Linked DNA regions of Endozoicomonas sp. GU-1. The main gene of each other region encodes a partner of the protein of the gene in region 2 in a complex. Links are inferred from orthologs where the notes say so. Each region holds a gene or a part of one and is shown on either strand. Other genes may lie near its edges.

Evidence for each region. Proteins that work in one complex are often made in the same cells at the same time.
Region 1: the proteins of uvrD (region 2) and uvrB are in contact, whole or in part, in a crystal structure (PDB 7EGT), measured with the Thermus thermophilus proteins. The link is inferred for Endozoicomonas sp. GU-1 from one-to-one orthologs. Residues at the interface, in WP_096412145.1 of Thermus thermophilus: His654, Arg656, Phe657, Gln666, Asp668, Glu669, Lys680, Arg681, Leu682, Ser683, Lys685, Tyr686, Ala687; in WP_096411307.1 of Thermus thermophilus: Glu23, Leu25, Arg26, Asp27, Gly28, Glu29, Arg30, Phe31, Arg55, Glu326, Asp327, Phe328, Glu379, Ser382, Gln383, His398, Gly400, Arg401.

What each region holds. Positions count from the first base shown.
Region 1 is NZ_CP114771.1:197,528-201,546, forward strand. What follows is about bases 1-2,916. They hold uvrB (excinuclease ABC subunit UvrB), read left to right. Parts: upstream 1-410; coding sequence 411-2,423; downstream 2,424-2,916. Other genes in these bases: O3276_RS00935 (pyridoxal phosphate-dependent aminotransferase), read right to left, coding at 1-100; O3276_RS00950 (hypothetical protein), read right to left, coding at 2,637-2,861. Also shown: O3276_RS00955 (hypothetical protein), read right to left, coding at 3,385-4,019. UniProt on the Escherichia coli protein: The UvrABC repair system catalyzes the recognition and processing of DNA lesions. A damage recognition complex composed of 2 UvrA and 2 UvrB subunits scans DNA for abnormalities.
Region 2 is NZ_CP114771.1:3,619,518-3,624,480, forward strand. Bases 1,113-4,030 are described here. They hold uvrD (DNA helicase II), read left to right. Parts: upstream 1,113-1,441; coding sequence 1,442-3,619; downstream 3,620-4,030. Other genes in these bases: O3276_RS15150 (hypothetical protein), read right to left, coding at 1,113-1,214; O3276_RS15160 (ankyrin repeat domain-containing protein), read right to left, coding at 3,738-4,030. Outside these bases: O3276_RS15145 (hypothetical protein), read left to right, coding at 144-794; more of O3276_RS15150, read right to left, coding at 1,038-1,112; more of O3276_RS15160, read right to left, coding at 4,031-4,727. UniProt on the Escherichia coli protein: A helicase with DNA-dependent ATPase activity. Unwinds DNA duplexes with 3'-5' polarity. Translocates on single-stranded DNA with 3'-5' polarity. Initiates unwinding more efficiently from a nicked substrate than double-stranded DNA.

The DNA.
Region 1 (4,019 bases), 3.4 Mb from region 2 along the record:
AATCGGGCTCTCCGGCACCCAGGCCAATAATGTCATGTCCGGCAGCTCTCAGTTCGGCAGCCTTGGCGGTGACTGCCAGAGTTGGAGATGGCTTGACCATTTGCACGCGTTGGGATGGATGACCAGTCACAGTTTTCCTCATTTATGGTTGTAACACTGAGAATTATAATGCTGTTTGCCTTCCGCTATTGGCTGGAGAAGTTCGCCCGGAGTCTGTGTAAGCTCTCTGCTGGTTTGGTTAGACTTCCTGTGGCGGAAACTATCTACCAATAGCTGTACTATAACGGTGATGAGTAGCAAGTATCCGTCATGCGACCAACAGAAGGCATCATACACAATACGATGTACCGTTGGTATGCGTTTGTCGGTTACCGTTGGCAAATTTTTTCTGCTCCAGATGGAAGGGTAGCATGAGTCGATCGTTTAAAGTTTCTTCCCGCTTCGGTCCTGCCGGTGATCAACCGGTTGCTATTGAACAGCTGGTCAAGGGTATTGATGCTGGCCTTGCCTGCCAGACATTGCTGGGGGTAACAGGCTCCGGCAAGACCTTCACGGTGGCCAATGTGATCGAAAAAATACAGCGGCCGACGATCATCATGGCCCACAACAAGACACTGGCCGCACAACTCTACGGTGAGTTCAAGGAGTTCTTTCCAGACAATGCCGTGGAGTATTTTGTCTCCTACTATGACTATTACCAGCCAGAAGCCTACGTACCCACGTCAGATACCTATATCGAGAAAGATGCATCGGTTAATGAGCATATTGAACAAATGCGTCTCTCTGCCACCAAGGCCCTGATGGAACGACAGGATGCGATTATTGTGGCAACTGTCTCCGCCATTTATGGTCTGGGTGATCCACAGTCCTATCTGAAAATGATGATGCATCTGGACCGTGGTGACAGGGTGGATCAGCGAACCATTCTGCGTCGCCTGGCGGAATTGCAGTACACGCGCAACGATGCGGATTTTCGCCGGGCCACTTACCGTGTTCGTGGTGATGTTATTGATATTTTTCCCGCTGAATCGGAAAAAGAGGCGGTCCGTTTGGAGCTGTTTGACGATGAGCTGGAAGCCATCAGCGAGTTTGATCCGTTGACTGGCGAGGTTCTGAGAAAATTGCCCAGGGCGACCATTTATCCAAAAACTCACTATGTGACCCCCAGACAGACCATCCTGGATGCAGTGGAAGCCATTAAGGTAGAGCTAGTGGATAGGCTCAATGTCTTGCGCGATAACAACAAGCTGGTGGAAGCTCAGCGACTTGAACAGCGCACGCAGTTTGATCTGGAAATGATGATTGAGCTGGGTTACTGCACCGGCATTGAGAACTATTCCCGCTATCTCTCCGGTAATAAACCCGGTGAGGCACCGCCAACCCTGTTTGATTATATTCCGGACAATGCATTGCTGGTGATTGATGAATCCCATGTGACTGTGCCGCAGATCGGTGCCATGTATAAAGGGGATCGCTCTCGAAAAGAGACACTGGTGGAGTACGGTTTCCGCCTGCCTTCTGCCCTGGATAACCGCCCAATGAAATTTGAAGAGTGGGAAGGACGACGGCCGCAGACTATTTTTGTCTCTGCGACACCGGGTAAGTATGAGGAAGAGAACCAGGGGCAGGTGGTTGATCAGGTGGTCAGGCCTACCGGTCTGGTGGATCCGGAAATTGAGGTCCGACCGGCTTCTTCCCAGGTGGATGATCTGCTGATGGAAATTCATAAAACCGTTGCCAAAGAGGAGCGGGTGCTGGTCACGGTGCTTACCAAACGAATGGCTGAGGACTTAACCGAGTTTTTGCATGAGCAGGGTGTCCGGGTACGCTATCTGCATTCAGATATTGATACGGTGGAACGGGTGGAGATTATCCGTGACTTGCGTATTGGTGCCTTTGATGTGCTGGTGGGGATCAACCTGCTGCGGGAAGGCCTTGATATGCCCGAGGTCTCTCTGGTCGCTATTCTGGACGCCGATAAGGAAGGCTTTCTGCGTTCTGACCGTTCATTGATTCAGACCATTGGCCGTGCCGCCCGCAACATTCATGGCCGGGCCATTCTCTATGGTGACCGGATTACTGGCTCCATGGAGCGGGCAATCAGCGAGACCGGGCGGCGTCGCAAAAAGCAGATGGCCTACAACAAGAAACACAATATTACGCCAAAAGGTGTGGTCAAATCTGTAGCTGATATTCTTGAAGGGGCTGTTGTGCCCGGACGGAAGAAAGGCAGTAAAGCCCAGAAGGCAGTGGCAGAGCCGGCAACTGAGTATCAGGTTCCCATGACTCCGGACGTCATGGCCGCGACTATCAAGAAGCTGGAAGCAAAAATGATGGAGCACTCCCGTAACCTGGAGTTTGAACAGGCTGCTGCTGTCAGGGATGAAATTGTCTTGCTCAGAGAGCAGGTTTTAAAACACTGAGAGTAGGTATTTACCCTGTTAGAATTAAGCTGATTGAAGTGTTGCATTTTTTAGCTGCATTGATAATATACGCACCACTTCAGTCGGTTAGCTCAGTTGGTAGAGCACCACCTTGACATGGTGGGGGTCGCTGGTTCAAGTCCAGTACCGACTACCATTTCTTTTTCATGCTGTATCCCTGCTTCCTCGTTCACTACTAAACAATTCTTTTTGCTACCGGGTGGTCTCTGGCTCAGGTGCCTCTTCCATTTCGATTAGCTGATACCACTTCGCATCCAGTGCTTTCAACAGTTTTCCACTGTCGTCTTTTGTATCAACCAGCCAGCCAGATGGACAGTCAATAGAACGATAGCAGCGGATGACGGTTCTGCGGCGGTTTTTCTGGACCGGATAAAAATGAGTGGTCACCTGGTCTCCAGGCTGAAAAGGCATTTTCATGGCAGACTTCTGATATTTACCTGGTTTAGTAATCGACTTCGCATGTTGCTGTATTGCCTGTAAGGCTGACTGCTGAGACTATAAATAATATATCGGGTTTCTCAAAGCGGTTTCATTGGCGTGAAACAAGCTATTATATTTCTCGGGAACTATTCATATTTAGACTATCCGGCCTGTTTGCGCTGAACAGTTTACATCGGCTTATCAGGAATGGACTTTACCAGGGGACTGAACTGCCTTCGGCCGCAGGTCAGCCTGACTTCGCCAATAGTGAGTACAGCAGACATTGGGGGAGACTTTGCGTTAACGCGATCGGCTGCATCTGATCAAGGTGGTCCATCAGTGAAGGTGGGTTCTATGTCAATAATGGCTCTTTTGAGGGGGCCATGGGATTGATCGATGGATAGTAAAAGAAGATATAATGCTGCCCCAGGTTTGAAGCAGCATTTTATGCCTTCTTTACGACAGTGGTCGTGCGTTTTCCTGAAAAGAGTATAACTTTTTCAGTCTGATAAGCATCAGTTTAAACCTGTGCCCACCACCATTCAATTCGACTTTTACCTGCTTTAAGAGCAGCTTCACTAGCAGCCTTGGCTCTCTTAGCTGCCTGTAAGTATTGCCTATCCGCTAGCTCTTCCTTCATCTTTGAGGTATTTGTCCTCATGGCTTCTTCGTTGGTAAGGATAGCCAACTCTGATTTTGATTCATCTTTGGTTTTTTTAAGAGCTGCTCGTGCCTCCTGACCATGATAAAAGTGAAGCTTTAATCTCGTAGTGCAAAGAAATATAGTGAAGTAATGTTTACACTTTAAACAGACAATTTTACGCATGGAAAGATCTTTTCCACCAATATCACCATTGCCTGGTATAGGTGCTTTTTCAGCGTGTACTTGTTCAGTCTTTCGGTAAAATGCTTTACCGCTTTTGGTTTTTTTTGTGTCTTTAGGTTTTCCTGCTTTTCTAGCTTTTTCAGTTTTTTCAGTTTTTTCAGTTTTTTCAGTTTTTCCAGTGATTTTATTGTTAAGTTCACTAGCGGTTTGAGCAAATGTTGCAGCGCTACTCTTAAATTTTTTGGATTGTTTATTTGTTTCCCCGAGTCCGGTCTCACGATTTTCTAATTGAGACCGCGTCGGAAATGTTTGCCCTGTTCCATTAAAAA
Region 2 (4,963 bases):
ATGGTCTACACTGAAGGCGGTCAATTTTGCCCCGAAGGCTAACGGCATGAGCAAGCTTCAAACTTAAAGAGTTCTGTTGTCATACAATCAGCCTTTCAGGATTATCCCTTAGGTTATCTCAATACTACTATCGGGGAATATTCGTGCCATACTGGACAAAACTTCCATGTAAGTATTCAAGCCTGACTCCGCTTTGTAATGGCCCCACTCTGGCTACCAGAAGTGGTGATATCGGATTCTATGTAACGGTCTCTGGTGATGACAGCTTCGTGTTTGAACACACTGTGATTGTTGGTCGCAGTAACAATTTGCTGGTTCACTCGAACAAGATGCTGGGAGTGTACACAAGTAATCTGAACAAACACAGGCAAGCCGTGTTTTTTCGTTTCAAGGGTGACCCTCTCACTGCTTTAGGGGCCTGCGATATTGCTCACCTTTGGTCTCGTGGGCATCGCCACTCGGGTGTTCAGGATTTTGAAGGAACAACACAGCAACGAGTTGGATTCTCCAGTGCTCACTGGAAAGGATATCGTTCAGCTATCGCAGGGCTTGGCTCGTGTGCTTTTGGAGACGCAGCCAGAAGGCGATTGGAGAAGTACCAAAACAGATCACAACTCACGCCCAAAAATGTGATCTGCTCAGAAATGGCCACTCTTCTCTATCAACTATTCGTTATTGAAGAAGACGAGAGTATGGGTTTCATCAAACTTGATGCCAAGCATTCGCTTCCCGGGACCCTGGCTTTATATCTTTTTGAGAGCCCTTTTTGGAATCTTGCTGGCCGGGGAAAATAATAGACGCCTCCTGGACCATTAACGAAAGGGAAACAAACCTCTACCCGGGAGTAAGCAAAGGCTCGCAGTTATTTGAAGTGGTTATACCAACTCCGCCTTCTAAATATGATAATGAACAAGTCATTTTGGACCGCTGGGCAAGGCGGAATGACGAGTAATAGCAAAGCTATTGCGAGGAATTCCAACGAAGATCCAGCGGTTCAAGATGGCTGCGCAGTTCATATTTAGAAGGTGGAGTTGGTATTAGATGCCTTCCCAGTAATCTTCCCCAAAGATGGCGCTGAGCCGTTTGTCTTCTTCCCGATCCTCAAGTGCTCTGCGGATTTGCAGGGAACGCTTGGAACCTTTCTGCTCAAGTTCAGGACGGATCAGGTGCTCATCCAGAATGAACTCTTTCTCGGCTTTTTTACCTTTTCCCATAACAGCATCCTCTTCTTGTATTTGTTATTAAATGATGCCTGATTACGATTACCAAAATATTAAATTACTGCTCGTACGACAACTACTCATGTCGTATAAAAATGTGCGATAAATCGCACAAATCAACCATTACAAGACCTCATGGCGCAGTTTCGCTAAACTCTCACTGTTCTGGAAAATACTCTCCCCATCACCAGGGGGCATCGACTTCTGACTGAAAGATTCTTATGGACGTAACCTCAATACTTGATTCACTGAATGATGCACAGCGCAGTGCTGTTGCAGCTCCCGTCAGCTCTATGCTGGTTCTGGCCGGTGCCGGTAGTGGTAAAACCCGCGTGCTTGTCCACCGGATCGCCTGGCTGGTGCAGGCTGAAGCCATGTCCCCTTATTCGGTGATGGCGGTAACCTTCACCAACAAGGCCGCGGCAGAGATGCGCTCACGTATTGAGGAACTGCTGGGCATCGCCCCCAGGGGAATGTGGGTGGGTACGTTTCATGGTCTTTCCCACCGTCTGCTCAGGGCACACTGGAAGGAAACAGGGCTGCCCGAAAACTTTCAGATTCTGGACAGCGACGATCAGCTGCGCGTGCTCAAGCGGATCATGAAAGCCATGCAGCTGGATGAACAGAAGTGGCCGCCACGTCAGGCCCAGTGGTTTATCAACAGCAAAAAAGATGAAGGACTTCGTCCCGATTACATCGATCCCGGTTACGACCCATTCGAACGCACCATGGTTGATGTTTATCGACGCTACCATGAATACTGCGAACAGGTGGGAGTGGTGGACTTCGGGGAGCTGCTGCTGCGGGCACACGAGCTGCTGCTGAAGCGGGCCGATATTCTCCAGCATTACCGTGAACGTTTCCGATACATTCTGGTGGATGAGTTTCAGGATACCAACGCCGTGCAGTATGCCTGGCTGCGATTGCTGGCGGGAGACCAGGACAAGCTGATGGTGGTGGGTGATGATGACCAGTCCATTTATGGCTGGCGCGGTGCCAGAATTGAGAATATACGTCAGTTCACCCATGACTTCCCCAATGCCCAGACCATCAAGCTGGAACAGAATTACCGCTCTACCGGCAATATCCTGCAGGCCGCCAATGCCGTTATTGCCAATAACCCGGATCGTCTGGGAAAAGAGCTGCGTACCGATGGTGATAAAGGCGAGCCAGTGCACCTGTACGCTGGCTTTAACGAGATGGACGAAGCCCGATTTATTACTGACCGGATTAAAGATGCCATCACCAAAGGCACGGCCCGCAGCGATATTGCCATCCTTTACCGGTCCAATGCGCAGTCCCGTATTCTTGAAGAGGCGATGCTCCGGGCTGCGATCCCCTATCGAATCTACGGTGGGCAGCGCTTCTTTGAACGGGCAGAGATCAAAAACGCTCTGGCCTATCTCCGGCTTGTCCGCTCGCCGGATGACGACACCTCTCTGGAGCGGGTGATCAATATTCCCACCCGGGGTATCGGTGAGAAAACTGTAGAAAAGCTCAGAGAGGCGGCCCGTAGTCAGGGTATTTCTCTCTGGCAGGCATTAAAGAACCTGGTGGCAGCCTCAGCGGTGGGCGGTAAGGCGGGTAAATCCATGGCCACTTTTGTGGAACTGATCGAGTCCCTGAGCCATGCCGGTGAAACACTGGATCTGGGTGAGCTATCCGACCATGTGGTCACCATGAGCGGCCTGATTGACCACCACAGCAAAGAGAAAGGCGAGAAAGGTCAGGCCCGGGTGGAAAACCTGGAGGAACTGGTGAATGCCTGTCGTCAGTTTGATATGGACGAACTGTTCCTTGATGACGAGCAGGGGGAAGAAACCGAAACCATGACGCCCCTGGATGCCTTCCTGGCCAATGCCGCACTGGAAGCGGGCACCAGTCAGGCCGATCAGTTCCAGGACAGCGTGCAGATGATGACGCTTCACTCTGCCAAGGGGCTGGAGTTTCCGCTGGTCTTTCTGGCCGGTATGGAGGAGGGGTTATTCCCCCATAAAATGTCGTTGGATGAAGGCAACCTTGAGGAAGAGCGTCGGCTTTGTTATGTGGGTATTACCCGAGCCATGAAAACCCTGTATCTGACCTATGCCGAAAGCCGACGTCTGTACGGCAGTGAAACCATGAACCGCCCTTCCCGTTTTATTCGGGAGATCCCCGGTGAACTGCTCCAGGAAGTGCGCCTTGGTGGCACCATTACCCGACCGGTAGCGACTCGCATGGCACCGGCATCCCCTGACCATGGTCTGTCACTGGGCCAACGCGTCCATCACAACGTGTTTGGTGAGGGAATCGTGATTAATTACGAAGGTGATGGCAACCAGGCCCGGGTGCAGGTCAATTTTGATTCTGAAGGTGCTAAATGGTTGATGATGGCTTACGCCAACCTGTCTCCAATCTAAGGGCATGGCTGGAAACCCGTTTCCAGCGTTCCTCTGTTAACACCGTCCGGGCTGAGTACTGGGGCTTGACGAAGAATCAAAGCCTGGCGGCACCTTTAGAAGCGTGCATATTTCCTGCCTATGCCTGCTGCTGTGCTTTCAGCTCCTGCGACGTTTTTGCCCCTTTGGCAATCAGGCGTTCTGCGCACGCAGGGTTGCTCCTGTGTTTGGCGAGGTCCAGTGGTGTGATGCCAGGGCGTTCAGTAGCGACGGCATTGACATTCGCTCCCTTGAAGAGCAGCGCTTCCACGCAATCGACCCTTTCCCAATTGGCTGCGTGGTGCAGAGGAGTGAGGCCAAATGTACAGGTAACGTGGATATCTATCCCCGGGGTGTCGAGCAGCAACTTCAGGCTATCGGTGTTACCCTTTGCGGCGGCCCAGTGTAAAGGAGTGAGACCATAGACATCCTTGGCATTGATATCCACCCCGGGGTGAGCAATCAGCAATTTCAGGCAATCAGTGTGACAGGGGTTACCATTTGTGGCAGCCCAGTGTAAAGGAGTGAAACCATCGTCTTCGAGGGCACTGACATTCACTCCCGGGGTCTTGAGCATCACCTTGAGGGAATCGGTGTCACCACAAAAGGCGACCATGTGTAAAAGGGTGGATCCATCGCTTAAGGTAGCGTTGACATTCGCGCCCGCCATGCACAAAAGCTCCAGGCATTTGCTATTCCTTTCCTGCAAAGTAATTAACAACAGACGTTTATCCAAAGGTATGCTGGCACCATGATCGGCTTTAATCTTCAGAATCAGTGCCAGTGCTCGCCAATTTCCGGAGCGGCAGGCGTACTCCTCTAGCGATTTGGATTCGCAAAGCAATGGCAGCACGGGAAGCTTCTGACATTCGGAACAGCGGCGTTGGCCCAGTTTAAGTTGCTGCTGATCAGTCAGTAGGGGAATACAACCAAGGTGAAGCTGGCATCCGTACTGACACGATGCCTTGACTTGCAACCGGCCAGCAAATTCGTTTGTGGTGCCGCCATCTTGCTCCTGACAGATACTACATTTAAACAACTGATCGCCAGTATTAACCCTGACACTATCCATGTTTGCACCTGTATTCATGACTATTAACTGCCATGAGACAATAAGCCGCAGAGGAAGTTCCTTATCCTGAGTAACTGCCATTTTTTTCCTGTTCGCAACAAAACCTCAACAGGCCCTGAGGCTCCTGCGTCGAAGCCTCGTTATTAATGGCAGCTTGTCAGCTTCCACCTATCCAATTACTATGCTTCTGTCGTGTTCCCCATAAATAAGATTACGAAAACAGGGTCCTTACATGAAACGTCGTAATTTATTGT